DNA from 4 places in the Novosphingobium sp. GW821-FHT09E05 genome. Region 1 is predicted to be linked to each of the others. Evidence: riboswitches for the same ligand, from Rfam matches in the RefSeq annotation. Region 1 holds a riboswitch; each other region holds the start of a gene.
What was found. Region 1 has a riboswitch for cobalamin ahead of AC07M9_RS03775 (TonB-dependent receptor plug domain-containing protein). Riboswitches for the same ligand answer to the same signal wherever they lie in the genome.
Positions count from the first base shown of each region.

Region 1 (7,034 bases):
CGCGCCGGGCACTTCCACACCCGTCCGATCACCTCCTGCGACAGCGCATGCTCCGGCTCGCCATCGGCCGCGACCCGCCCGCCTTCCAGCACGATCACGCGGTCGGCGAAGTTCATCGCCGTCGCCAGGTCGTGCAGCACCAGCACCACCCCGCGCCCGGCGCGCGACTGATCGCGGAAGCGGCGCATGAGGGCGATCGCGTGGGCCAGGTCGAGGTTGGCGAGCGGCTCGTCGGCCAGCAGCCACTGCGGCCCGGTGGCGATCACCCGCGCCATCAGCGCCCGCGCCCTCTCGCCCCCCGACAGCCGGGTGACGGGGCGGCCGCGCAGCGCGGCGAGGTCCATCGCCGCGATGGCCTCCTCGATCGCGGCGCGGCCCTCGTCGCCATGCTCGTCGTGCCACGGCAGGCGGCCCAGCGACACCAGCACCTCCACCGTCACGTCCCACGCCACTTCGGGCGCCTGCGGCAGGTAGCCGATGCAGCGCGCCCGCTCTGTCGCCGGCACGTCGCGCAGCAGCCGCCCGCCCATCGCGGCGAGCCCACTGTCCGGCCTGACGAGCCCCGCGAGGCACGACAGCAGCGACGACTTGCCCGCGCCGTTGGGGCCGCAGATGGCGGTCACCTCGCCCGCGTGGACGGACAGCCTGATCCCGGACAGGCGCCCGGCCAGCGTCAGGTCGACGGCTTCGAGCCTCATGCCAGCCCCCGGCGCATGCGCAGCAGGAGCGCGAGGAAGAACGGCGCTCCCAGCAGGCTGAGCGCAATGCCCAGCCGCAGCTCGCCGCCGGTGAGCGGCAGCACCCGGCACGCGCAGTCGGCGATAAGCAGCAGCAGCGCGCCCGCCAGCGCGCTTGGCACCATGAGCGAGGACGGCCGCCGGTCGGTCAGCGGACGGACCAGATGCGGCACCATCAGCCCGACGAAGCCGATCACCCCCGCCACCGCCACGCCCGCGCCGACGGTGAGGCCGACGCCGACGATCATCAGCCCCTGCAGACGGCGCGGGTCGAGCCCGAGCGAGCGCGCGGCCACCTCGCCCAGCGTCAGCGCGTCGAGCCCGCGTCCGCAGGCCAGCAGCACGGCCACGCCCGCCAGCGTGAGCGGCGCGGCGATGGCGACCTCGCGCCACGAACGGTCGGCCAGCGCGCCCATCAGCCAGGTGACGATCTCGCTCATCGCGAAGGGCGTGGGCGAGAGGCTGATCGCCAGGCTGGTGAGTGCTCCGGCAAGGCTGGCGATCATCAGCCCGGCCATGGTGAACAGCGCCACGCCGCCCTCGCGCCCGGCGATCAGCGCCAGCAGCGCCATCGCCCCGCCCGCCCCGACCAGCGCGAAGACCGGCAGCAGCCAGACCGAGGCGGCATAGCCGGTCCAGAAGCTCAGCACCGCGCCGAGCGCCGCGCCCGGCGCGATGCCGAACAGGCCCGGATCGGCGAGCGGATTGCGCAGGTACCCCTGCATCGCCGCACCCGAGACGCCCAGCCCCGCCCCGATCACCAGCGCCAGCGCCGCGCGCGGCAGGCGCAGCTGGAACAGGATCAGCATCGCATTGCGCGTCGAAGGGGCGAAAGGGTCGATCCACACGCGCCCGGCCAGCAGCGATAACGGCACCGCCAGCACGAGCGCGGCGATCAGCAGCAGGATGAGGCGTCGGTTCAAGGCTGGGCCTCTGGGATGGTCGGGTTGACGGTATGGACGTGGCTCAGCGCGGTTGTCGCGGCTCGCGGCGCCGGGCGCGGCGAAGCCTGCCCGGCGATCTGCGCGCGAACCTGCGCCAGCCGCGCCACCGCGCGCGGGATGGTCGGCCCGCCGCACCACAGCAGCGAGGCATCGAGCGGGGCGCGGGCCGTGCCGGTCAGGTGCGCAAGCGCGGGATGGCGCAGCATCCGGTCCTCCTCGGCGGCGGGGGAGCCGACCGTGAAGATCACGCGCGGCGGATCGGCGAGCACGCGTTCGAGCGGCAGGTAGTCGGCCTGGGCCAGCCCGCGCGCGGCGGCGGCGTTGACGAAGCCGGAACGCGCCATGAGGTCGGCGACGAGCGTATGCTCCCCCGCGACGATGCCGCCCGACTGCCAGACCAGCGCGGGAATGCGCGCGGCGCCGGGCGCGGGCGCGGCGGCTTCCAGCGCGAGGTTCATGCGGCGGGTCAGCGCCTCGCCCGCCTTGCGGTTGCCGGTCAGCGCCGCCAGCGTGCGCACCTGCTCCAGCGCCTGCGGCATGTCGGACGGGATCGGCTCCAGCACCACGCGCATGCCGAGATCGCGCAGCGCCTGCGCGGTGGTGGGCGAGAGGAAGCTGCTGGCCACCACAACGTCGGGCTTGAGCGCCGCGATCTCCTCGACCGCGCCCGACACGGCCGCGAACCGGCGCGCGCGGGCGATGTCCATCGAAGTCGCGGACGGGTCGTGGCTGTAGTGCGAGATCGCCAGCAGCTGCCCGGGATACGCCACCTCGGCCAGCACCGCGTCGGTGCAGGGGTTGAGCGAGACGATGCGCGGCCGCGCGGCATCGACGACGGGGGCGCCCGGCCCGCAGGCGGCGAGAGTGAGGGTGAGGGTTAGAGCTAGCAGAGCGGCGACGGGGCGCATGGTCATCCCCGCCCCCATCTTCGTCGTCCCTGCGAAGGCGGGGACCCATCTGAGGTCGCTTCGTGTGGCCCGGCCATCAGATGGGTTCCCGCCTTCGCGGGAATGACGAGGTGTGGGTGTGCGGGTCGGAAACGACGACCCCTGCCCCGAGGGAAGGGCTGCCCGGGTCGGCCCTGTAGCGACCGACCCTGCCGTCACATCTTCACGCGGACGCCGGCGTAGGCCGAACGGCCGGGCGTGCCGTAGGTCCGCACCGTTTCGTAGTGCTCGTCGAACAGGTTCTCGACCCGGCCGTAGACCTCGACGTTCCCGGTGACGGCGAAGGCCGCGCGCAGGCCGGCGACGACATGGCCGCCGACGTACTGCGTGTTCGCGGTGTCGTCATAGCGACCGCCGCCGACCCGCAGGTCCGCGCCCAGCTTGAGGCCCAGCTCCCACGCCTTGTCGATGCTGGCGTAAAGGTTGGTGCGCGGCCGGCGGGCAAGGCGGTCACCGGTCAGCTCGTTGGTCGCGTCTAGGTAGGTGGCGGCGATGTTGACGTCGAAGCCTTCCCAGTTGGTGACCTGCATGCCCAGTTCCACGCCCTGCGCCCGTGCGCGCCCGACGTTGTAGTAGTTGAACTGCGTCAGGTCGTAGTCGATCAGGTTTTTGGTCTTCCTGTCGAAGTAAGTCACCGTGAAGGCACCGGTTCCCTGCGCGAAGGGCAGTTCCACGCCGGCATCCCAGCTCTTGGAGGTCTCGGGATCGAGCGCGCGGAAGCCGGCGTTGCTGTAGAGCTGGTAGAGCGAAGGCGCCTTGAAGCCCTCGCCGTAGCTGGCGCGCAGGATCGGGGCCTCGTCGCCCTCGCCCAGCACCCAGGCGCCGTTGGCGGCGAAGGTGGTCCTGTGGCCGAAGTCCTCGTGGTCGTCGTAGCGCAGGCCGCCGTTCAGCGTGAGGCCCGTCAGCGGACGCACCGTGAGGTTGCCGTAGTAGCTGTCGAGCGAGGTGCTGTCCTTCGAGCCGTAGTTGTCGTCGAACTTCTGCTTCTCGGTCTCGGCGCCCAGCTGGACGCTGGCCATCTCGATCGGGGCGAAGGACAGCTGGCCTTCGAAGCGCTCGGTGCGGCCGTTGGTCTCGTAGGGGCCGAACACGGCGTCGTCCGACACGCGGTTGGTGTCGTTGATGCCGTAGCCGATCCGCGCCGAAAGCCGGTCCTCCAGCCCCGAATACCGCACGTTGGCATAGCCCAGCGTGTCCCGCTTGCGGCCCACGTTCAGCGCATCGGCGCCGGTGTTGTCGTAGTCGTAGTCGCCCTTGGTGTAGAAGCCGCCGGCATCGACCGACAGGCCCTGCGCCAGTTCGACCTGCGCGCGCGCATTGGCCGACTTGCTCTCGAAGCCGTCCTTCTCGGTGGCGCCTCGGCGCTCATTGAAGGCGGAGTAACCGTCGCCCTTCAGCCAGTTGCCGCCGAGCGTCAGGCCTACCGGGCCGACGAGGCCGGCGGCGGAAGCGCTCACGTTCCGGCGGTCGCGCCAGCCGTATTCGGCCTGCGCGCGGGCGGTCCACTGCTCGGTGGGCCGTGCGGTGATGAAGTTGATGACGCCGCCGATCGCGCGGCTGCCCCACAGCACGCCCGACGATCCGCGCACAATCTCGACGCGGTCGAACTGGCCGATCGTCAGGTTGCCGAAGTCGAAGCCGCCGCCGACGTCACCCGGATCGTTGATGCGCACGCCGTCGATCAGCACCAGGCTCTGCGCGTTCTCGGCGCCGCGGACGAAGACGCTGGAAGGCTGGCCGAAGCCGCCCGACTGCACGACGCTGACGCCGGGAATGCGCGCCAGCACGTCGGTGGCGCTGGTCGCCTGGAAACGCTCGATCTGGTCGCGGGTGACGACGCTGACCGACTGCCCGACCTGGGTGACGGGGGTGGGCTCGCGGGTGGCGGTGACGACGATCTGGCCGCGCTCCATGCGGATGGCGGCGGGATCGCCCTCGTCGAACACGCCGGCCTCCTGCGCCATCGCGGGAGTGCTTGCCGCCAGCGCGGTGCCGAGCAGAAACAGGTACTTCATTATATGTCCTCCGAACCTTGAACGTGTCTCGCCGTTCATGGCGGAGGCCTCGCGCGCCCCTCATGGCACGCGGACCCGCTGCACCCGGAACACCCCGTCCGGCTGCGGAACGACCATCCTGGGCAGGTCTCCTGGCTCCCGGATCATCGCCCGCCCCCGCCTTCCCAGCCATGAGGCCAGTGGCGCGATGGAGACGGGCTCTCCGGTCACAGTTGCGGGGGCAGCGCCGGCAGTTGCGGCCGGCTTCCCTCTTAGGCCCGGCAAACCGGGCACCCATGACGTGAGAGCGCCGATAGTGCGGAGTTGCACGGTTTGCAAGCGAACCGTCATCCCTGCGAGAGCAGGGATCGCTGACCGAGCCGAGCAGGGATGCAGGCGGTGCATTGCCTCAAGGCTGCCCGGCGGTCCCGGCGTTCGCCGGGATGACGGCTATCGGCAATTTCTTAAGGCCTTAAGCGTAGAGCCCCGCCCTGTACCGCAACGGGACGGCGACGAATGGCGGGATGCGCCGCGCGGCTTGCGCAGCTAGGCCCGGTGCTGCCGAACTGCGCCCATGCTTTGACAGGAACCGAGTGCCCCCAGCCGCCGCCTTTTCCGAACTCCCGGCCGCTCCGGCGGACGCGCGCGGATTCGATGGCTGGGAACGCCCGCGCGACTTTTCGGGCCGTTTTGCCCGCCGCGCGCACGGCATCGGCCGCCACCCGCTGAAGCTCCATCGCCGCTGGACGCTCGGCGTCGCCGCGCTCGCCGCCGTGGCGCTGCCCGCCTTCGCCGCGCCCGACCGCTTCGCCATCGCCGACGCGGGGACGCAGGACACCCCGGTCGCGCCGATGCCCTTCGAGCAGGCGGGCGCCAGCTTCCCCGGCTCGGCGTTCTATTACCTCGACAGCGAGGTCGCCCCCCTGCGCGTGGGCGAGGGCATCCACTCCGACGCCGACGACGCGGTTTCCGGCCCCGGCCCGATCGCCCGCGCCTTCCGCATCGACAACTCAGGCGTCGACCGCAGCCGCGCGCTGCAGTGCCTGACCGCCGCGATCTACTACGAAGCCGCGAGCGAAGCCGACGCCGGCCAGCGCGCGGTGGCGCAGGTGGTGCTCAACCGCGTCGCCCACCCCAGCTATCCCAAGACCGTGTGCGGCGTCGTCTACCAGGGCTCCGAGCGCTCGACCGGCTGCCAGTTCTCGTTCACCTGCGACGGCGCGCTGGCCCGCCGCCCGCAGCGCCTGTTCTGGGACCGCGCCGAGGCCGTCGCCCGCGCCGCGCTGGCGGGCTACGTCTACGCGCCGGTCGGCCTCGCCACCCATTACCACACGGTCCAGGTCAGCCCCTACTGGGCGCCGAGCCTCAATTACCTCGGCACCATCGGCGCGCACCGGTTCTACGCTTTGCGCGGCGCGGCGGGCAGTCCGGCGACCTTCCGCTACGCCTACCTCGGCGGCGAGCCGGTGGCCGCCCCGCACCGCCGCGACGACAGCGCCGACACCACCGCCGCGCTCGACCCGCTGGCGGTGCAGCGCGCCTTCGGCCTCGTCGAGACCCGGGCGATCGCCGCCCCGGCCCCGCAGGCCGCCACCGCCACCGCCCCCGCGCCGGTCTATTCCACCGCAGTCACCCAGCGCGGCGGGGACGCCCTCTACCGCGCGCAGAACCTGCCCGCCTCGGAGGGCATCAAGGCCGAGTATGCTAACTCCGGGCGCTGGATAGCCAACCCGCAGAATTGATAATCAATCGATTGCAAAGAGATAGACCGGGGAAACCCCCTAGGGGTCTTGGTCAAGACTTAAGCAACCAAGTCCTCTCATGATGGCTTAGCCCCTTCCCTGCTAGGAAGGGGCCACGCCAAGACCCCGAACAAAGAGGCCCATCGCACATGACCATCCGTTTTGCCGCCGCCTGGGGCGGGACAACTCCGGCCATTTCGCGTTCGCTGTGCCTCGGCGCCCCGCTCGGCGCCGGCAACGACAATCCGCCCTGCCCGCGCCGCCTCGCGCTGCACGCGGTGCCCAGCGCGCCCGAGGCCGAGCTGGACGCCGGCCTCGCCGCCGCGCTCATGCACTTCGCCCGCCACGGCCTCTCCGCCGCCACCCAGGCCCGCGACGAGGCGCTCGCCGCCCACGCCTCGGGCGACGCCGAGGCCAGCGCCCGCTGGCTCGAGATCTGCCGCAGCCTCGACCGCCGCATGGCGCAGGCGGCGGAGCGCCGGCTCGGGGCGTAAATCCTCCCGGTCTTTGGGCGCCTGCATTCCGGCCCCACCAACCCCCGTCGTCCCCGCCTTCGCGGGGGCGACGGATGCTTGATCGGAAAAGGCATGGCGGACCTCTCGACCTGAACGACCAGCCCACCCGTATCCGGCTTTCGACGAGTCGCATCCGGGAGGGCTTGCCTCCTCCC
Region 1 is NZ_JBWKOQ010000001.1:804,957-811,990, reverse strand. It holds gene AC07M9_RS03790 (ABC transporter ATP-binding protein) at 1-698, opposite strand, end outside; gene AC07M9_RS03785 (FecCD family ABC transporter permease) at 695-1,660, opposite strand; gene AC07M9_RS03780 (ABC transporter substrate-binding protein) at 1,657-2,595, opposite strand; gene AC07M9_RS03775 (TonB-dependent receptor plug domain-containing protein) at 2,784-4,643, opposite strand; cobalamin riboswitch at 4,748-4,935, opposite strand; gene AC07M9_RS03770 (cell wall hydrolase) at 5,114-6,364, shown strand; gene AC07M9_RS03765 (hypothetical protein) at 6,514-6,858, shown strand.

Region 2 (7,034 bases), on a different contig from region 1:
AAGGCCGACCTCCTCGACCGTCGCCTGCGGGTCAACCTGACCGGCTTCTACACCAACTACCGCGACATGCAGGTCGCGCAGATCTACTTTGACACCGACACGTCCACGCAGGGCAACCGCATCCTCAACGCCGGCAAGTCCGAGATCAAGGGCTTCGAGCTCGAGACCACGGCCGCCCCGGTCGACGGCATGACGCTGCGCGCCTCGCTCGCCTACCTCGATGCCAAGTACAAGGACTTCCCCTATACCGACGCGCTCACGGGGGCCGCGCTCGACCTTTCGGGCTATCGCCTGCAGAACGCGCCGAAATGGAACGCCAGCTTCGGGGCCAATTTCGTGATCCCGCTCGGCAACGGCGCGGACCTCGTCAGCGACGTGTCCTACACCTACACCAGTTCGAAGTATTACACGGCGATCCTCGACACCCCGCGCTCGAAGATCCAGCCGACGCACTTGGTCGACGCCTCGCTCACCTACAAGCCCGACGGCGGCGCTTGGTCGGTGGGGCTGTGGGCGACCAACCTGCTCGACTCCCGCTACCTGTCGACGGTCTACGATTCGCCCGGCTACGGCGGCATCGCCGGCTACGCCCCGCCGCGCCAGTTCGGCGCCTCGGCCAGCTTCGACTTCTGATGCCAACCTTTCTTCGTCGTTCCCGCCTGCGCGGGAATGACGAGCGAGGGGGATATTGCGCCCGAACCTTCACGAAAGACACGATCATGAACCGCGTAGCAGGCAAAGTCGCCCTCATCACCGGCGGCGCTTCCGGGCTCGGCGCCGCCGACGCGCGGTTGCTGGCGGCGGAGGGCGCGCAGGTCGTCATCACCGACCTCCAGGCCGACCTTGGCCGCGCGGTCGCCGCCTCGATCCCGGGCGCGCTGTTCCTCGAGCACGACGTGCGCGACGAGGCGCAGTGGCGCGCGGTGGTCGAACAGACCGTGGCGCACTTCGGCAGGCTCGATGTGTTGGTCAACAACGCCGGCCTCGTGCGCTTCGGCAATGTCGAGGACTGCGATCTCGACACCTTCCGCCTGCAGATGCAGATAATGGTCGAGGGCTGCTTCCTGGGCTGCAAGTCGGCACTGCCGCACATGACCAAGGGCGGCGGCGGCTCGATCGTCAACGTCGCCTCGGTCGCGGCGCTCAAGGGCATCAGCGCGATCCCGGCCTACAGCGCGGCGAAGGCGGGCATCCTGGCGCTCACCCGCAGCGTGGCGGTGCACTGCATCGAACAGGGCTACCGCATCCGCGTCAATGCCATCGCGCCCGGCGCGCACGACACACCGATGACGCAGGCCGCGCTCGCGCAATTGCCACAGGACAACGCCGGGCTCGACCAAGTCAACGCGCATGGGCAGGGCAGTCCGGAGGACGTGGCCAACCTCGTCCTGTTCCTCGCCTCCGAGGAATCGCGGCAGATCACCGGGACCCACATCGTCATAGACAACGGGGAGACGGTGGGATGAACATCGGTCAGGTTGCAGATGTCCAGGCCATCGCCAACGTCCTGGCGGGCCACAGCCGCGCTGTCGACCGCGCGGATAAGGGCTTGTTGGCGGGGTGCTACCACGATGACGCCACCGTCGATTACCGCTTCTTCGAAGGCACCGCGCGCGATTTCGCGGCAATGCTGACGGGCGCGCAGAAGGCCGGGCCGGTGACGCTCCACCGCACCGCGCAGATGGGGATTGAACTCGACGGCGACCGCGCTGCCTCGGAAAGCTACGTCATGGCCTATGCCTCGAGTGCGGGAGAAGCGGGGCCGGCCACCCAGCACCTTATCTGTGGCCGCTACCTCGACCGCCACGAGCGGCGGGGCGGCGAATGGCGACTGAGCCACCGCACTTATGTTCTCGACACCAATGTGAACTGGATCGGCGGGAACGCTCTGCCCGGCCTCGGCGGGCTTGACCATCAGGTACCGATAGGCGGGCACGGCGCCGCCGACGCCGGGATCGCGCTGCTCACGCAGGCGCGCGCGAAGAACAGGACAAAAGGAGCCGAGCCGATGAGCCATGACGCGAACATGATCGACGCCGTGATTGCGCGCCAACAGATTGCCGATATCACGATGGCCTATTGCCGGGGGGTGGACCGGGCCGATGGCGCCTTGCTGGGGAACGTGTTTCACGACGATGCGAGCGTGGTCAGCGGGGCCTTCAACGGCAGCGGTCGCGATTTCGCCAAGGCGATCTGTGCGCTCGTCGAGCAAAGCTATGAGCAGACCTTCCACTCCATCGCCAACCAGTGGATCGAGGTGGAGGGTGACGGCGCCGTGGGCGAGACTTACGTCATCGCCGTCTCGACCGGCCGCGACGGAAACGACACCCTCACCGGCGGCCGCTACGTCGACCGCTTCGAGCGCCGTGCCGACCGCTGGGCGATCGCGGAGCGTACCTTCGTGCTCGACTGGTCGCGCACGGAACCCAGCACGCGCGACATGACGGGCGGCATGTACGGCGCCCTCGACCTCCATGGCTGCCGGGGGCAGGGAGATCCGGTCTACGCCTTCATGGGCAGGTGACTCCTCCACGATGCCAAGCCATCGAACGTCTTGCAGTTGCGCCATCCTCTGTCTAAGGCGCTCGCAGTCGAAGTGCCCAACAGTACTTCGGCAAGATCGCGCTGGTGCCCCGAAAGGGGCTTAATAGGGAACACGGTGAGGGCTTGATTGTCCGAATCCGAGGCTGTCCCTGCAACTGTAAGCGGCGAGCGCGATGCACATGTGCGGCGGGACAAGGTTCCACGCCGCCAGCCACTGGGCCGGACGCTAAGTCATGCGAGGCCTGGGAAGGCCGTGCATCGACGCAGTGACCCGTGAGCCAGGAGACCTGCCCGCGCATGGTCGCTCTTGCCTTGGTCCAGGGGATGGCCGCGGCACGGAACTCCGTCTGAGCGACGCATGTGCGGCGAGGGCCGCACCGGCACATGTGCCGGGCGCTCATGGCGTCCGTCCGGCGCGTGGACCGGCCGTTCGCGCGGAAGCCCTCGTCAGTTTCGCTGGCGCCGACGGGGCTTTTTGCAATGCAATCACGATACGTTTCGCACACGGCGCTTGCCGTCGTCCTCCTGCTCGCGCCCTCCGTGGCCATGGCCGAAGAGGACGCGGATTCCATCATCGTCACCGGCAAGAGCGTCGAGGAGACGCTGCCGCAGGAACTCAGCCGCTACGGTAGCGACCTCTATCAGGTCAGCGAGCAGGATATCGACGACCGGGGCGCAGTCGATGTGGCGGCGGCGCTGCAGACGGTGCCGGGGCTCTACGTCATGCCGGGCAACGGGCCGTTCAGCTACGTCGACGTCTCGATGCAGGGATCGCGTACGCAGGACGTGCTGTGGACCGTGGACGGCATCCGCATCAACAACCGCCTCTACGGCGGCACCTCGCCCAACGACACGCTGCCCGCCAGCATGGTCGAGCGGATCGAGGTGCTGAAGGGCGGCGAGAGCCTCTTCTATGGCACGCAGGCGGCAGCAGGCGTCATCAACGTGGTAACCCGTTCGTTCAGCGACGAGTTCGGCGGTCAGGTCAACGCTCAGGTCGACAGCCGGGCGGGCACCAATGTCGACGGCTACGTCCGGGGTAGCCTGGGCAGGCATCGCTTCGTCGCCTGGGGGTCGCACAACAGGTCGGAAGGCTACCGGCCCTACAGCGAGATGGAGCCCAGTGCGACCGACCGCAAGCGTGGCTACGACCTGTGGTCGATCGGCGGCAAGTACCAGTACGACTTCAATTCCGATCTGCTGCTGAACCTGCAGTACCAGCACACCGAGGCCAAGCTCGACAACCTCTCCGCGATCCGCGTGCGCGAAAGCCGCAACGACCGCAACGAGGAGATCGCCAGCATCCGCCTCGACTACGTCGGCAGCGAGACGGTGCAGTTCTTCCTCAAGGGCTACTACCACGACTGGAACACCGCCTACGTCCAGATCCGCAACGACCTGGCGACCGGCGAGCCGGTGGTGATCTACCCGGCCGGGACCTATTGGGGCTACAAGGACTTCGGCGGCAGCGCCGTGGTCAAGCTGCGGCCGCATAGCGGGCTGGAGTACCTCGTCGGCTACGACTTCCAGAACTTCAAGGGCCGCGACGACGTCCTGCTGATCGGCAAGACAAAGGAGAAGGTCCAGGCCGGCGTACTGCAGGTGCGCACCACCGACGACCTGTCGGACCGCGCGCGCCTGTCGGCGGGGCTGCGCTACAATGACGGCAGCGGATCGAAGAAGACGGTCTGGAACGTCTCGGGCCGCTTCGACCTGAGCGAGGACCTCTATCTTGAGGCCAACGGCGGAACCTCATTCCTGCTCCCCAGCGCGTCCCAGCTCTACCAGATCGATCCGTGCTGCGAGAAGGGCAACCCGAACCTCGAGCCTGAGGAAAGCCTGGGCGTCAACGTCAGCATCGGCGGCCGGTTCGCGGGCGGAACCTTGACGTGGCAGGCGACGGCTTTCGCGCGGCGCATCGATAACCTGATCGACATCGACTATAACGATCCGGCCTATCCTGACGGCATCTACACCAACGTCGATAAGAAGGTGAACGTGCGCGGCGCCGAACTGCAGCTTGGCGCCAAGATTGGCGACGGGTGGGAGCTTTCGGCAAGCTACACCTACACCCGCTCGCGCAATTCCGGCTCGGACCTCCAGCGCGACCGTACGCCCGAACATCTCGCACGCGGCGGCATCGCCTGGCGCCCGACCGAGATCCCGTTCGGCGCCAACGTCTCGGTCAACTGGGTGGGTGACACCTGGCGGACGGTTTCCGGCTTCGGGCGGCGCAACTACGGCCAGTACCTCGTCGTCGACGCGGGGCTGCATATCTACCCCGACGGCGACGCACGCCGTCACCGCTTCGGCGTGAACATCGAGAACCTGTTCGACAAGGACTACGCCTCGGGCCTGGGATCGGCGCCGCGCGACAACGGCAGCGGGCGCTTCCTCTACTCCGTGCGCGGCGTGCCCCGGACGCTGCGGATGAGCTACGGCCTGGCGTTCTGAGGGAGGGGGCGATGACCTTGCGTCCGATCCTTTTCCTCCACCGCTGGCTAGGGATCATCGTCGGCGTCGTCATGACGGTCTGGTGCCTGTCCGGCTTCGTCATGATCTACTCGCCCTATCCCCGCTTGCAGCCGGCCGAGCAGTTGCGGGGGCTGGCGCCCCTGCGGCTGCCGGCCGGGGTGGACTGGACCCACCTTGGGCTCGCCGACGACACGGCCTTGTCCTCGGCGCGGATCGAGCGGCTCGGGGAACGCGCGGTCCTGCGCGTGACCCCGGCCCTCGATCCGGCGCGGCCCATCGCGCAGATGCGGGCGACGCCGGAGAATATCGACCTCGCCTCCGGTCGCGCGGTCGAGCCGCTGTCCCGCGAGGCCGCGCTGGCGCAGGGCCGCTCGTTCGGGGCCCGCTTCGCCATCGACGGGGCAGCGCTGTCCGCGACGCCGGTCGCGATCGACCAATGGACCGTGCAGACCGCGCGGCGTCATCAGCCGCTCTGGCGGATCGACTATGCGGGCGGTGCCACCGCCTATGTCGCCGGGTCGGGTGAGGTGGTGCAGCAGACCACGCGGGCGGAGCGCTTCTGGGGATGGCTGGGCGCAGTGCCGCACTGGCTTTATCCCACGTTGCTGCGGCAGAATGGTGCGCTGTGGTCGCAGGTGGTGATCTGGGCCTCGCTGCTCGGCTGTTTCCTGACGGTGACGGGCCTGTGGATCGGGCTGGTCCGGCTGCGGCGCAACCGCGAGGGAAGGCTGGGTTCGCCTTATCGCGGACTGTGGTGGTGGCATCACATGGCCGGGCTGGTCTTCGGCATTCTCACGCTGACCTGGGTTGCGAGCGGCCTGTTGTCGATGAACCCCTGGGGCTTGCTCGACAGCATGGCGGGTTTTGCCGAGCGTGAAAGACTGTCGGGACCGCTGCGCTGGGGGGAGTTGCGCAAGGGCCTCGCCAACGTCGGCGAGCTGCCGCCCGGTACCGTGCGGATCGAGGCAGCGCCGCTCGGCGACAGGACTTTCCTCGCGCTGGTGACCGCCGATGGCGCCCGGCGCCGCATCGACGCGGAAGGGAAGCCTTCCCCGCTGCGTGATACGGAACTGCGCGTCGCGCTCGCCGACGGGCCGTCAGTGGCGTCACTGCAATTGCTTCAGCAGCCGGACGCCTATTACTACCCCCACCATAACCCCGCGCCGTTCCCGGTATGGCGCGCGGTGCTCGCCGACGCGCAGGCGACGCGCCTCTACATTGACCCTGCGACCGGGCGTCTGATCCGTGGCTTCGACGTCAATGGCCGGCGTTTCCGCTGGCTGATGAACGGCCTCCACAGCCTCGACCTGCCGGGTCTTCGCGCGCGGCCGCTGTGGGATCTGGTGCTCTTGCCGCTGCTCGCTATGGTCACGCTCGTTTGCGGCACCGGCACATGGATGGGCATCCAGAAAGTCCGCCGCGACCTGCGGCGATCGCGCAATCGCCGCCGCCGCCAGAAAACGCTCGTTACCCAGGGAGCCACCGCATGAACCGATCCTCCGCCAGTACCCGCCGCCGCCCGCGCATCCTCGGCCTGTTCGCGGTCCTGCTGGTGGCGAACGCCGCCGCGTGGGCCTGGGCGTTCAGCGCGTTCCATGGCGACGCGCTGATGCTCGGTACGGCATTGCTGGCGTGGAGCCTGGGGCTGCGCCACGCCGTCGATGCCGATCATATCGCGGCGATCGACAACGTTACCCGCAAGCTCATGCAGGATGGCCAGCGCCCGATCACCGTGGGCCTGTGGTTCGCCATCGGGCATTCGGCGATCGTGCTGCTCGCCGCGACCACCATCGCGCTCGCCGCGGGGTCTCTTACCGATTTCGAAGCGTTCGGCCAGGCTGGCGGCGTCATCGCAACGGTGGTTTCCGCCGGCTTCCTGTTCGCCATCGCGATCATGAACCTGGTGATCCTGCAAGGCGTCTGGACCCGCTTCCAGCAGGTGCGCCGGGGCGGGACTTATGCCGAGGAGGACCTCGACATGCTGCTGGCGGGCCGCGGCTTGCTGGCGCGCCTCT
Region 2 is NZ_JBWKOQ010000003.1:272,788-279,821, forward strand. It holds gene AC07M9_RS15650 (TonB-dependent receptor) at 1-633, shown strand, start outside; gene AC07M9_RS15655 (SDR family oxidoreductase) at 720-1,466, shown strand; gene AC07M9_RS15660 (nuclear transport factor 2 family protein) at 1,463-2,524, shown strand; cobalamin riboswitch at 2,610-2,853, shown strand; gene AC07M9_RS15665 (TonB-dependent receptor plug domain-containing protein) at 3,025-4,998, shown strand; gene AC07M9_RS15670 (PepSY domain-containing protein) at 5,010-6,509, shown strand; gene AC07M9_RS15675 (HoxN/HupN/NixA family nickel/cobalt transporter) at 6,506-7,034, shown strand, end outside.
Region 2: linked by a shared signal. The riboswitch ahead of AC07M9_RS15665 (TonB-dependent receptor plug domain-containing protein) and the one ahead of AC07M9_RS03775 (TonB-dependent receptor plug domain-containing protein) in region 1 are both predicted to bind cobalamin.

Region 3 (7,034 bases), on a different contig from region 1:
TCGAACCGGGCGATCAGGTGATCATCGGTTGGCGGGACGCGACGAGCGGAACGGACCAGACAGGTCGCTGAAAGGTTTGCGGTGCAACAATTACGCCGTCCGAGCGTATTGGGCATCGAGGCAATAGCGCCAGCGAAGGGGTCCATTTCTGAGTATCGACGCGCAGATGTCGCGCCGCATGGCGGTCAGGCTGTTCGCAGCGCTTGCAGCGGCAAGCGCAATGCCCGGAGGAGTCCTCGCGGCCACCAGCGGCCGCCTCGGCGCCCCGGCGGCGTTTTCGTGGGAAATGCTGGTGGCCCGCGCCCGCGCGCAGGCCCGCAAGGCTTACGTCGAGACCGCCGACTCCCCGCGCGCCGCTGCCGACTACGATGCGGCGGTCAAGCTGACCTACGGCGATACGGAAGCGGTAGCGGGCAACGTCCGCCTGTTCCCGGCAACACGCGGCACCGCACCCAAGCCGGTGCGCATCGCCATCGTCGAAGGCGGGCAGGCGCGCGAGATCGTCGATACCGCCGGACTCTTCGTAGGTGATACCAACACCGACCCGGTCGGGTTCCGCGTCATGGATGCGGGCGGCAAGAGCGACTGGCTCGCCTTCCAGGGCGCCAGCTACTTCCGTTCCTCCGGCTCGCGCGACCAGTACGGCCTTTCGGCCCGCGCGGTCGCCGTCGATACCGGGCTTTCCAAGGGCGAGGAATTTCCCGCCTTCACCCACTTCTGGATCGAGCAGACCGGGCCGGACACCGTGCGCATCCACGCCCTGCTCGACGGCCCGAGCCTGACCGGCGCCTATGCCTTCGACTGCCGCAAGGGCGCCAGCCGCGTGACGCAGGACGTCACCGCCGCGCTGTTCCTGCGCAAGAACGTCGAGCAGCTCGGCCTCGCCGCCGCCTCCAGCATGTTCTGGTACGACCAGTCGAGCCCGCCCGCCCGGCGTGACTGGCGGCCCGAGATCCACGATTCCGACGGCCTCGCGATCTGGGCCGGCAATGGCGAGCGCATCTGGCGCCCGCTGGAGAACCCGCCGGTCGCCAGGCTGCATTCGCTGCGCGCGCCCTCGCCCAGGGGCTTCGGCCTGATCCAGCGCGACCAGGCTTTCGACCACTACCAGGACGACGGCGTGTTCTACGACCGCCGCCCCTCGCTCTGGGTCGAGCCCAAGGGGGACTGGGGCGCGGGCGCGGTGTGCCTCTACGAAATGCCGACCGAAAGCGAGACGATGGACAACATCGCCATGTTCTGGCGCGGCGACAAACCCGCAAAGGCCGGCGAGCGGCGCGACTTCGCCTATCGCCTGACCTGGACCTCGCAGGACCCGGCCGCCGACCAGGCCTCGCGCTGCGTCGATGTCTACGACGGTCCCGGCGGAATTCCCGGCGCCCCGCCGATGGCGGGCGTGCGCAAGTTCGTGTTCGACTTCGCCGGCCCTTCGCTGGCCGGACTGACCCGCGACAGCGGCGTGACGCCGGAAACCGACCTGCCCAAGGGAGCCATTGCCTCCGCCACGGCTTATCCCGTCGCACAGGCCGGGGCGCGGTGGCGCGTCATGCTCGACGTGAGGACAAAGGATTTGAACCAGCCACAGTTCCGCCTGTTCCTGAAGCGCGGCGACACCGCGCTCAGCGAAACCGTCATCAAGGCGCTGGAAGCATGAGCATGACCCCCGTCCCCAGCCTGCCGATGTTGCCCGCCGAAGCGCCGATGGCGATGCCGGTGCAGAACCTCTACGGCAACCCGCCCGGCGCGCGCGAGGTGCTCACCAGCCCGCACGGCATGCTGGTCAAGCGCCTGCTGCTGCTGGCGCTGACCGCGGTGATCGGCCTTGCCGCCTCGAGCACGGTGCGCATGGAGCTGTCGCGCGACGGGCTCGACTGGGTCGAAGTCGTGCTGCTGCTGTTCTTCGTGCCGCTGTTCTGCTGGATCGCCTTCGGCTTCGTCACCTCGACGATCGGCTTCCTCAAGCTCATCACCGGCGAGCATCCGGGCTTCACCGCCCTGCCCAGCCCCGCCTCCAGCCTGCGCCACCGCACCGCCGTGCTGATGCCGGTCTACAACGAGAGCGTCGAGGAAGTCTTCGCCCGCGCCCGCGCCATGGCCCACTCGATCGCCGCATCGGGCGGCGCGCCATGGATCGACTTCTTCATTCTCAGCGATTCGAACCCCTTCCACGGCAAGCGCGAGGAAGCCGCCGCACGCGAACTCGCCGCCGCAGCGCCGATCAAGGTCTATTATCGCCGCCGCGAGCAGAACACCGCGCGCAAGCCCGGCAACATCGCCGAGTGGGTCCGCCGCTTCGGCGCCGCCTACGAATGCATGCTGGTGCTCGACGCCGATTCGATGATGAGCGGTGACACCATCGTCGGCATGGCATCGATCATGGAGGAACGCCCCTCGATCGGCCTGCTGCAGACGGTGCCGATGATCACCAATGCGCGCACGCTGTTCCAGCGCTGGATGCAATTCGCGAGCGAGGCCTACGGGCCGATCGCCAGCGCCGGGCTACTGTGGTGGTCGGGCGCGGAATCGAACTTCTGGGGACACAACGCGATCGTGCGCACCCGCGCCTTCGCCGAATCCTGCGGCCTGCCCGAGCTTCCCGGCAAGGCGCCTTTCGGCGGCCACATCCTGAGCCATGACATGCTCGAATCGGCCCTGCTGCGGCGGCGCGGATGGGCGGTGCACATGGTCATGATCGGCGGTTCCTACGAGGAATTCCCGCCGACCATCGTCGACATGGCGATCCGCGATCGCCGCTGGATGCAGGGGAACCTCCAGCACCTCCAGCTGCTCGGCGCCTCGGGCCTGCACTGGGCCAGCCGCCTGCACCTGCTGATCGGCGCCTCGGCCTACCTGACCTCGCCGGGCTGGCTGCTGCTGATCCTGACGATGATCGGCCAGGTCGCGACCCGCGATACCGGCGGCTTCGTCACACTCGCCCCGCCCAGCGTGCTGGCGCTGACGCTGGTGCTGCTGTTCGGTCCCAAGGCGATGGGCACCATCTGGATGCTCGCCGACCGCGACCGTCGGCGCAGCTTCGGCGGCGCCAGCGCGATCCTGCGCACCGTGCCGCTGGAAATCGCGCTGGGCATGCTGCTCGCGCCGATCACGATGGTGACGCAGACCAAGGCGCTGCTCGGCCTTTTGCTGGGCATCTCGGCCGGGTGGAACACCCAGTCGCGCGACGCCCGCCGCATCCCGGTGCGCGAGATCCTGCCGGACCTGCGCGAGCATCTGCTGCTGGGCGCCGCGCTCGCCGCGACCGCGTGGCTCGACCCGATGACCGCGCTGTGGCTTTCGCCGATCATCGTCGGCCTGCTCGCCTCGCCCTGGCTTATCAGCACGTCGTCGAGCGAGGCGCTCGGCGACCGCGCGGCGGCGGCGAAGTTCTTCCGCGTGCCCGAGCCCGGCATCACCGAAACCCCGCGCCTGCCCAGCCCCGAGCCGCTCACCCCGCTCAAGGATCAGGCGGTCGTCGAGGCCTGAGGCGCGAACAGCGCGGCCGCCGCCAGCGGGGCGGATGGGAAGTAGAAATGCATGTAGCTCGCGATGAGCGAGCCTTGCCTATAGATCGCCTCGCCCTCGCGCCCGTCCGGCGTCGCCGCCCGCGCGAAAGGCGACAGCGGCGTTTCCAGCCGGGAATAATGGAAGGTATGACCGCGCAGGGTGCCGCGTTCCAGCGCGACCTGCTGCATGCCCAGCGCCGCAAGCCGTGGCTGCATGGTCACTTCGCCCGGCATCAAACCCAGCATTTCCGCCCGAGTCCCCTTGCCGTCGTCCAGCGCATCGCAGGTGTAGAGCATCCCGCCGCACTCGGCGAGGATCGGCCTGCCCGCTGCGTGATGCGCCCAAATCGACGTCAGCATCGGTGCGTTGGCCGCTAGCTGTTCCACGTGTAACTCGGGATAGCCGCCGGGCAGCCACAGCGCATCGCATTCCGGCAAGGCCTGGTCCCGCAGCGGGGAGAAGAACGAAAGCCGGGCCCCTGCCCGCTCCAGCCAGGCGATATTGGCGGGGTAGAGGAAGGCGAAGGCCTCATCCCGCGCCACGGCGATACGCTTGCCTGAAAGCCCGGCAACTTCGGGCGCGATTCCGCCTGGTGCCGCAAAAGCGACCGGCGGCGGCAGGTGCAGCGCCGCGTCGGCAAGCAGCGCGGCGGCGCGGGCCAGCCGCGCTTCAAGGTCAGCCACTTCGCCTGCCTGCACCAGCCCGAGATGGCGCTCGGGCAGCGCTACCCCCGCCTCGCGGGGCAGGGCGCCGAGCCAGGTCACGCCCGGTGGGACGCTCGATTCCAGCAGCTGCGCATGCCGCTCGCTCCCCACCCGGTTGGCGATCACCGCATGGAGGTCCAGCCCCGGCCGGTAGGTGGCGAGGCCGTGGACGAGCGCCCCGAAGGTCTGCGCCATCGCCGATCCGTCGACCACCGCCAGCACCGGCAACCCGAAGCGCTGGGCAAGGTCGGCGGCGCTGGGATCGCCGTCGAACAGGCCCATCACCCCCTCGACAAGGATCAGGTCCGCCTCGCCCGCCGCCTCGTGCAGGAGCCTGCGGCACTCCGCCTCGCCGCACATGAACAGGTCGAGCTGGTGGACCGGCGCCCCGCTGGCCGCCTCCAGCACCATCGGGTCGAGGAAATCGGGCCCGCACTTGAACACCCGCACCCGCCGCCCGGCGTCGCGGTGGCGGCGGGCGAGCGCGGCCGTCACCAGCGTCTTGCCCTGCCCCGAGGCGGGGGCGGCGACCAGCAGCGCCGGGCAGTGCCTGATATCCATATCGTTCATCGCCCCGGCACCTATTGGGCCGCGCTTCCCGGCGCAAGCATAGGCCACTTGCGCCTTGGCTCGCCGCACGATAGTTGCCCGCCTTGCGACAGGTTCCCCGCGAGGGGATCAAAAGGGAACTCGGGTGAAATCCCCGGGGCTGCCCCTGCAACTGTAAGCGGAGAGCCATCGGCCATCACGCCATTGGGACCCTGCAAGGTCCTGAGAAGGCGGCCGGACCGGCACCGACCCGTGAGCCAGGAGACCTGCCCGTCGCCGTCGTTCTTCGACCGGACAGGGTGTGCCGGACGAACGGGGTATAAATCCTCGCGTGACGACAGCCACAGCCTCGTGGGCCGCCCGGCCTGCGGGGTCGATGCCGTCTGCTTGAAGGAAGTACCGTTGTATCATAAACTTACCGCCGTCGCCGTACTCGCTCTTACTGCGAGTCCCGCACTCGCCCGTGACGACGCCCAGGCCTACCCGAACGACACCGGCAGCGACCTGGACAGCGGCAACGGCGCCGCCGACCGCATCGTCGTCACCGCCCTGCGCACTCCCGTCGCCGCGAGCCGCGTCTCCTCGACCGTCACCGTGCTCGACGAGCCCGCGATCGTCGCCCTCCAGCCTGTCGCCGTGACCGACGCGCTGCTGCGCACGCCGGGCATCAGCCTGTCGCGCAACGGCGGCTACGGCACCACCACCTCGCTGCGCATCCGCGGCGCCGATGCGGGGCAGAGCGTCATGGTGATCGACGGCATGCGCCTGTCCGACCCCTCGTCCACCGCGGGCGGCTACGGCTTCTCCAACCTGCTGCTCGACGACATCGACCGGATCGAGATCCTGCGCGGGCCCCAGTCGATCCTGTGGGGCAGCGACGCGATCGGCGGCGTCGTCAACGTGCGCACCCGCCGCCCGGCCGAGCCGCTCGAAGGCAGCGTCGTGGTCGAGGCCGGCACCCACGACACCGTCTCCGCCCGCGCCGGGGTGGGCGGCACGTCCGAGGCGATCGACTGGCGCCTCGCCGCCTCGCGCTTCACCACCGACGGCATCTCCGCCCGTTCGAACGGCACCGAGGCCGACGGCTACACCCGCAGCGCCGCCAGCGGCACGGTGACGGTGCGCGTCGCGCCGGGCGTCAGCCTCGACCTGCGCGGCTACTGGTCGAAGTCCAACAACGACTTCGACGGCACCAGCGGCGACACTCTCGCCTATGGCCTGACGAAAGAGTGGTCGGGCTACGCCGGGCTCAACTTCGCGCTGCTGGACGGCAAGCTCGTCAACCGCGTGGCGTTCCTCCAGGGCGAGACCGACCGCGCCAACTACGACCCGGCGCGCAAGATCCGCGCAATCAGCTTCGACGCGCACGGCCGGGTCCGCCGCTACGAGTACCAGGGCACCTACACCGCCTCCGACGCGGTCCAGGCCGTGTTCGGCGCCGAGCGCGAGGAACAGCGGATGACCACTGCCTCGCCCGGCAACAACACCGCTCCCTATGTGCTGACGCCCACCAGCGTGGACACCAACAGCGTCTACGGCGAACTGCGCATCACGCCCGTCACCGGCCTGACCCTGAACGGCGGCGCGCGCTATTCCGACCAGTCGCGCTTCGGGAGCAACACCGTGCTGAGCGCGGGCGCGGTCTACACCCCCAACGCGGGCGCCACGGTCCTGCGCGCCAGCTATTCGGAAGGCTACAAGGCCCCCTCGCTCTACCAGATGTTCAGCATCTACGGCGTCGCCGACCTCAGCCCCGAAAAGGCCAAGGGCTGGGAAGTCGCCGCCGAGCAGAACTTCGGAGAGGCGCTGCACCTCGCCGCCACCTGGTTCCAGCGTGACACCGACAACCTGATCGACTTCGCCTATTGCCCGACCGCGGGCGCGCAGCCCGCCGTCTGCTATATCCCCGGCACCACCACGACGCGCTTCGGCTACTACGCCAACGTCAAGGCGGCCAAGGCGCGCGGGCTTGAGCTTTCCGCCTCGGGCAAGCTGGGCGTGCTGTTCGCGAACGGCAACTACAGCTGGATCGAGGCCGAGGACCGCACCGCCGGCGCCACCTACGGCCGCCAGCTCCAGCGCGTGCCCCGCCACCTCGCCAATGCGGAGGCCGGGATCGAGCTGCCGCAGGGGCTGCGCGCCAGCGTCGCCGCGCGCTATTCAGGGGAGAGCTTCAACGCCGCCACCGGCACCGCGAAGCTCGACGACTACTGGCTGGTCGACCTGCGCGCGCAGTGGCAGGTTACGGACGGCCTGACCCTGCAGGCCCGCGCCGAG
Region 3 is NZ_JBWKOQ010000008.1:44,633-51,666, reverse strand. It holds gene AC07M9_RS19820 (efflux RND transporter periplasmic adaptor subunit) at 1-71, shown strand, start outside; gene AC07M9_RS19815 (OpgD/OpgG family glucan biosynthesis protein) at 167-1,654, shown strand; gene mdoH (glucans biosynthesis glucosyltransferase MdoH) at 1,651-3,483, shown strand; gene AC07M9_RS19805 (cobyrinic acid a,c-diamide synthase CobB) at 3,462-4,778, opposite strand; cobalamin riboswitch at 4,852-5,045, shown strand; gene AC07M9_RS19800 (TonB-dependent receptor plug domain-containing protein) at 5,160-7,034, shown strand, end outside.
Region 3: linked by a shared signal. The riboswitch ahead of AC07M9_RS19800 (TonB-dependent receptor plug domain-containing protein) and the one ahead of AC07M9_RS03775 (TonB-dependent receptor plug domain-containing protein) in region 1 are both predicted to bind cobalamin.

Region 4 (7,034 bases), on a different contig from region 1:
AAAGGCTCGCGCAGCGCCCGGACGTGGACGGCGGCGACGTTGAGGCCGCGCGCTTCCAGCGCGGCGACCATGGCGTCCACCGCGTCGAGCGTACCGGCGATCATCAGCGCGCGGTAGAACACCAGCAGCGCGACCGGGGCATCCGGCTTCCAGCGCGCGTGAAGATCGGCGAGGCCGGGGCGATCCACGCCGGGGATGTAGAGCCCGGCATCGGCGACGGGCACCGGGTCGTCGGGCTGGCCGCAGTCGTCGCCGATGATCCGCGCTGCGGTGCGCAGGAACGAGAGGGCGTTGGCGGTGCCGCCCTGGCGCAGGTAGTCGCGCAAGTGCTCGACCTGGGCGGCGGGCAGCGTGCAGGCGCGGTCGAGCGCGGGGTCGTCCTCCCGCCCGTCGGCGATGGCGGCGAAGGCGATGCCGCGTTCGCGCGCCACGGCGGCGATCTCGTCGATGCCGTAGGGCCAGTAGCTCTTGCCGCCGAGGAGGACGACGCAGACGAACCTGGCGTGGGCGATCACCTTCTCGACGTAGAGGTCGATCGAGTAGGGGTGCTTGAGCTGCAACAGGTTCGCTAACCGCACGCTAATGCCACCTTGCGGCAACTGCGCGGCGGCCTTGGCGAAGCAGGCGAGCTCGCTGTCCGCCACCGTCAGGATGACGATGTCGCCCGGCGGCTGGTCGAGGTCGATGGCCTCCTCGCCGTTGGTGATGGTGCCGGGGGTGGCGGAGAGCAGGTGCATCAGGCGGGGTTTCGCATGGCGGCAGTGTCCCGGTTTGTGCGCGCCACGCGCACGGTACGGGCGGCCCACCTCCCGCTACCCGAGAGAAGGATGCTCGCACCCCACACCCCGTCGCCCCCGTGAAGGCGGGGGCCCCGCTTCCCTTCCGCCCCGCTCGAAGGAACAAGCGGGGTCCCCGCCTGCGCGGGGACGACGGGGTTTTGTGGGATGGGGTGGGGCGGGATGGGCATCGGCATCGGCTCGTTCAGACCGTCACCGCACCGAGAACGTCGGCCAATCCTGCCTCGATGGCGGCGCGGTCGAGGCCCTTCTGGCCGATCACCACCAGCTGCGTGCGGCGCGGTTCGCCGGGCTTCCAGGCGCGGTCGTAGAAGTGCTGGATACGCGGGCCGACGGCCTGCACGATGAGGCGGCTGGGCTTGCCCGCGACCGCGACCATGCCCTTGATGCGCAGCACGTCGTGCGCGGCGATCAGCGTGGCCATCTGCGCAACCAGCGCGTCGAGGTCGGCCACGTCACCGCCCGAGGCGACGAAGCTGTCGAAGTCGTCGTGGTCGTGGCCTTCGTCGAGGCCGTCGATATGCGACTTGCGGCTGTCGAGGTCGTCCTCGGCCGCCGCGGTGATGCCGAGCAGGGCGGCGATGTCGACCGCGCCGTGGTCGGCGTGGATGATCTTGACGCCGGGACGGGTCTCGGCCCCGACCAGCCCTTCGACATGGGCCAGCGCCTCGGCATCGACGAGGTCGGTCTTGTTGAGCACGACCATGTCAGCGCATCCGAGCTGCTCTTCGAACAGCTCTTCGAGCGGGCTGTCGTGGTCGAGGTTGGGGTCGGCGGCCCGGGCGGCGGCCAGCGCGACCTCGTCGGTGGCGAAGCGGCCGGCCGCCACGGCATCGGCGTCGATCAGCGCGATGACGCCGTCGACGGTCGCGCGGGTGCGGATGTCGGGCCACTGGAAGGCCTTCACCAGCGGCTTGGGCAGGGCGAGGCCGGAGGTCTCGATGATGATGTGCTCGGGCGGGTTGGGCCGGTCGAGCAGCTTCATCATGGTGGGCAGGAAATCGTCGGCGACGGTGCAGCAGATGCAGCCGTTGGCCAGTTCGACGATGTCGTCCTCGGGGCAGGCCTCGTCGTTGCAGCCCTTCACCAGTTCGCTGTCGACGCCGACGTCGCCGAACTCGTTGATGATGAGAGCGATGCGGCGGCCGCCCGCGTTCTGCAGCAGGTGGCGCACGAGCGTGGTCTTGCCCGCTCCCAGGAAGCCGGTGATGACGGTGGTGGGCACTTTGCTCAATGGTCTTCTCCCCGCGCCGGGCGACTTCTGCACGGCGGGGCGTCCCATCGATCGGGCGATCGACGACCCGGCACGCGCGTCGGGCAGGCGCGAGGACGCCCGGCGCGTTGTGCCGATGCGGCCCCGGCCGCATGACGAACGTCGCTCAGACGGAAGTACCGTGCCGTGACCATCCCCTGGACCAAGGCAAGAGCGACCAGAACGCCGGCAGGTCTCCTGGCTCGCGGGTCAGGGCTTGATGCACGCCTTCCCAGGCCCCGCATGACTTAGCGTCCGGCCCAGTGGCTGCTTCCCCGGCTGGGGGAAACGATGTGCATCGCGCTCGCCGCTTACAGTTGCAGGGACAGCTGCGGAGTTGGGTGGTGAACCACCCGCACCGCCTTCCCGTTTTAAGCCTCTTTCGAGGCACCGGCGCGATCTTCGAAACCGGCGCGTTAACGCCGGTCCGAGGGCGGCAATAGGGGGATTTTTGCGGTGTGCCAATCGGAAGATTGCGGGCGACGTGGTCAGCGTCGGGCCGATCGGGGGGGCGGCCATCTGCTCGCCAGATATGAGGGAGCGGCGGGGAGTGATGCGTCGGGACCGCCTGTCGTGAAGTGCGATTCCCGTGGGCGGCGCCTATTCCGCCGCCTCGATCATCGCCTCGGCCTCGGCGGCCTGGCGCGACCACATCTCGGTGTAGAGGCCTTCGCGGCGCAGGAGCTGCGCATGGCTGCCGCTCTCCACCAGCCGGCCTTCGTTCAGCACCAGGATCTTGTCCGCATCGGCGATGGTGGACAGCCGGTGTGCGATGGACAGCGAGGTACGGTGTTCGGCGACGCGGTGGAGGGTGGCGAGGATGTCCTGCTCGGTCCGCGTGTCGAGCGCGCTGGTGGCCTCGTCGAGCACGAGGATCGGCGGGTTCTTGACGAGGGTGCGGGCGATGGCGACGCGCTGCTTCTCGCCGCCCGAGAGCTTGAGGCCGCGCTCGCCCACTTCGGTGGCGAAGCCCTTGGGCAGGCGGGCGATCAGGCTGGTCAGCGCGGCGCCCTGCGCGGCGGCCTCGATCTCCTCGAGGCTGGCGCCGTCGCGGCCGTAGCCGATGTTGTAGCCGATGGTGTCGTTGAACAGCACCGAATCCTGCGGCACGATGCCGATCGCGGCCCGCAGGCTTGACTGCGTGACCTCGCGGATGTCCTGCCCGTCGATCAGGATCCGGCCCGAAAGCGGGTCGTAGAAGCGGAACAGCAGCCGCGCGAGCGTGGACTTGCCCGCGCCCGAGGGGCCGACCACCGCGAAGGCCTGTCCGGCGGGCACCTCGAACGACAGCCCGTGCAGGATCGTGCGGTCGGGATCGTAGCCGAACACCACCTCGTCGAACACGATCGAGGGCTGGCGGATCACCAGCGCCGGCGCGCCGGGCGCGTCGGGCACTTCGACCTGGGTGTCGAGCAGGCGGAACATCTCCGCCATGTCGATCAGGCCCTGCCGGATGGTGCGGTAGACCATGCCCAGCATGTCGAGCGGGCGGAACAGCTGCGTCAGGTAGGTCTGCACGAAGACCAATTGGCCCGCCGTGTACTGGCCGCGGTACCAGCCCCAGACCGTCCACGCGAGCGCACCCGCCATCAGCAGCGTGACCACGACGCCCTGGACGATGTTGAGCAGCCCGAGCGAGTTCTCACTCTTCACCGCCGCCACCGCATAGGCGCGGGTGGCCTGCGCGTAGCGAGCCTCCTCACGCGCCTCGGCGGAGAAGTACTTCACCGTCTCGTAGTTCAGCAGCGAATCCACCGCGCGCGACAGCGCCTGCCCATCTAGCCGGTTCATCTGCTCGCGCAGCTTGGTCCGCCACTCGGTGATCGTGCGCGTGACCCAGATATAGGCCGCGACGGCCAAGGCGGTGGCGAGTACGAGCCCGATGCCAAAGTTGATGTAGAAGATCACCGCGACGACCAGCAGCTGCAGGATGGTCGGGGCGATGTTGAACAGCATGAAATAGAGCATCGTGTCGATGCTCTTGGTCCCGCGCTCGATGGTCTTGGTGACCTCGCCGGTGCGCCGCGCGAGGTGGAAGCGCAGGCTCAGGCGGTGGAGCTGGCCGAACACGTTCTCCGCCAGCGCCCGCGTCGCGTCCTGGCCGACCCGCTCGAACACGATGTTGCGCAGGTTGTCGAAAACCGTCTGCAGGAGCCGCCCGGCCGAGTAGGCCAGCACCGTCAGCATCGCCAGCTGGACCATCTTGGGCCCAGTGGCGCCCATCAGGTCGACCGCCCACTTCATCAGATACGGCAGCACCAACTGCGTGCCCGTCGAGAGCAGGATGAACACGCAGGCCCACACGATCCGCCACCGCAGTCCGGCGTCGTCGCGCGGCCAGAGGTACGGCATGAAGCGCAGAAGCGTGCGCCAGCCGTCGTGGCGGGCGTTGGAATCGGGTACGGCTGTATCGGGAGGCATCGTTGCTATTTAGGGATCGGCGCGGTTTAAGGAAGTGTCCGCTGCAACAATCCGGCAACGGCGCCAAAGACCCGCCATGATCAGAACGGGATTTCGGTGCCTTCGTAGTCGAACAGCTTGCCGCTGTCGGGCACTTTGAATTCCTCGATCACGTCAAGCAGCTGCAGGGCGGCGCGCTCGGCGTCGAACAGGCGGCCCGGCTGGACGGCGCCCTGGAACGGGCGCGACAGGTCGGTATCGACCGTGCCGGGATGCAGGGTGACGACGATCGAGCGGTCGTTGCGGCGGCGCTCCTCGATCGCGAGGCCCCGCACCAGCATGTTGAGCGCGGCCTTCGACGCGCGGTAGCCGTGCCATCCGCCGAGCCGGTTGTCGCTGATCGAGCCGACACGCGCGGACAGGGCGGCGAACACCGTTCGGCCGGTGCGGGGCATGATGGGGAGGAAATGCTTCGCCACCAGCGCCGGGCCGATCGCGTTGACGGCGTAGACCCGCGCCAGCCACTCCGGGTCGAGATCGCGCAATGCCTTTTCGGGGCCATGCTCGCCCGCATGGAGCAGGCCTGTCGCGACGATCACCAGCGTCGGTGCGGGCCCCTTGGCGACATGCGCGGCGGCGGCGGCGATGCTCGCTTCATCGAGCAGGTCGAGGTGCTGCGTGCCACTGCGCGAACGGGCGAAGCCGTGGACAATGTCGAAAGCGCCTTCCTCGACCAGCGCTGCCTCGAACGCACCGCCGATCCCGCCGGACGCGCCGATGACCACTGCTGCTGCGCTCATGTGCGGGTGAAACGCCAGCGATCGGGCTCGCTCTCGGCCGCGTCGAAGCGGTAGCCGTCGCTGTCGAAGCCGCGCATGGCGTCGACGTCGGTGATGTGATGCTCGCACAGCCAGCGCGCCATCATGCCGCGCGCGCGCTTCGCATTGAAGCTGATGAACCGCGGACCGTCGGGTCCGGGCTCGCGGAACTCGACCTCGATCACACGCAAACCTTGGAGCCTGCCCTTCACGGCCGCGAAGTATTCCTGGCTGGCGAGATTGAGGATGACGCCCGAACCCTCCTCGGCAACCTGCTCTCGCAGAACGGCTGCGATACGGTCGCCCCACCAGTCGGTCAGGCTCTTGTGGCGCGGTGCCCAGCGGGTGCCCATTTCCAGACGGTAGGGCCGGATCCCGTCGAGCGGCCGGAGCAACCCGTAGAGACCCGATAGCATCCGCACATGGTCCTGGGCGAAGGCGACGCCCGCATCGTTCAGCGTATGCGCCTCGAAGCCCGTGTATACATCACCGGCGAAGGCGAACAGGGCCTGCCGCTCGGGCAGCTCGGCGAAATCGCGGAAGCGGTCGGCGTTGAGCTTGGCGAGACGCGGCGAGATGTGCATCAGCTCGGACAAGCGTTTCTGCGAAAGGTTGGCGGCCGACTTGGCAAGGCCGCGCGCCTCCTCGGCAAAATGCGGGGGCGTCACGTCAAGTGGCGGCAGGACGCGCTCGAAGTCGAGTGTCTTGGCGGGTGAGAGCAGGGCGATCATGGCGCGGCGGTAGCGACGGGCGCCGCCGGCGTCAAACGGCCGCCGCTGCGTTTCAGTCCACCTTGCCGATGTCGAGCAGGACCTTGCGCGACGAGAAGTCGATGGCGACGCGCTTGAACGCGCGCAGTTCGCGCATGCCGAGGAATATCGCGGGCCGCTTGTTCAGCTTGAGTTCGCCGAAGGCAGGCGCATCAGCATAGGCGATGAGTACGTTGGTGACCGCTATCCCCGCAAGGTCCAGTTTGTTCGCGACCCCAAGCTCTACGGGAAGGTCATGGCCGGTGACGCTCGACAGCGTGCCCCGCAGCATGTCCCTGGGCCGTGCCTTGTGAGCCAGCGCGCGTTGCAGCGCGAGGTTGCCGACGCTGCCGCTGGCGCCCGTGTCGATCACCACGTCCACGCGCACGCCGTCGATGGTCGCGTTGGTCAGGATCAGCCTGCCGGACTTATGCCTGGCCTGCACGACGATCTCGAAACCCTGCCGGCCGCCCAGCTCGCGAGGCGTGCCGATCCGGATGGTGTTGCGGGCGAAATCGAGCAGCACACGCTCGTGCTGCAGGCTGTCGGTCCCCAGGATGCCATCGGCGCCCATGTTTCCCCCTTCCAGCAGCGGCACCGTAAGGTCGTAATAGGAGCGCGGGCCGATATCGATCGAGTCGACCTGCGCCGTGGCGACGTGGTGTATGCCGGCGATGCCCATGACCCGCACCTGTGGCCCCTGTACCAACCCCAGCGTCCCGGCCAGCGTGGTGGATACGACAGTGCGCTGGGATCCGGTATCGATGAGGAAGCGGTACGGCCCGATGCCGTGTATGGCCACATCGATCGTCATGCGCGCGTGGGCATCGGCCGCCCCCTGCACGGTGTCGGCCGGGGCCCCGTCTGTCGACGGCGATGGAACCGGCGTCGCGCCCAGGATCACGGGATTGGCGATCAGCATCGCCAATGCCAGGCTTATTCCCGCCACAGCATCCTCCTCGCGAATTCAAGCTCGCGTATGTCTTTTCGAGGGGCTATATTAACATGATCTTGCGCA
Region 4 is NZ_JBWKOQ010000003.1:387,912-394,945, forward strand. It holds gene cobN (cobaltochelatase subunit CobN) at 1-737, opposite strand, end outside; gene cobW (cobalamin biosynthesis protein CobW) at 982-2,031, opposite strand; cobalamin riboswitch at 2,221-2,459, opposite strand; gene AC07M9_RS16135 (ABCB family ABC transporter ATP-binding protein/permease) at 2,650-4,470, opposite strand; gene AC07M9_RS16140 (SDR family NAD(P)-dependent oxidoreductase) at 4,551-5,249, opposite strand; gene yaaA (peroxide stress protein YaaA) at 5,246-5,998, opposite strand; gene AC07M9_RS16150 (aspartyl protease family protein) at 6,051-6,938, opposite strand.
Region 4: linked by a shared signal. The riboswitch ahead of cobW (cobalamin biosynthesis protein CobW) and the one ahead of AC07M9_RS03775 (TonB-dependent receptor plug domain-containing protein) in region 1 are both predicted to bind cobalamin.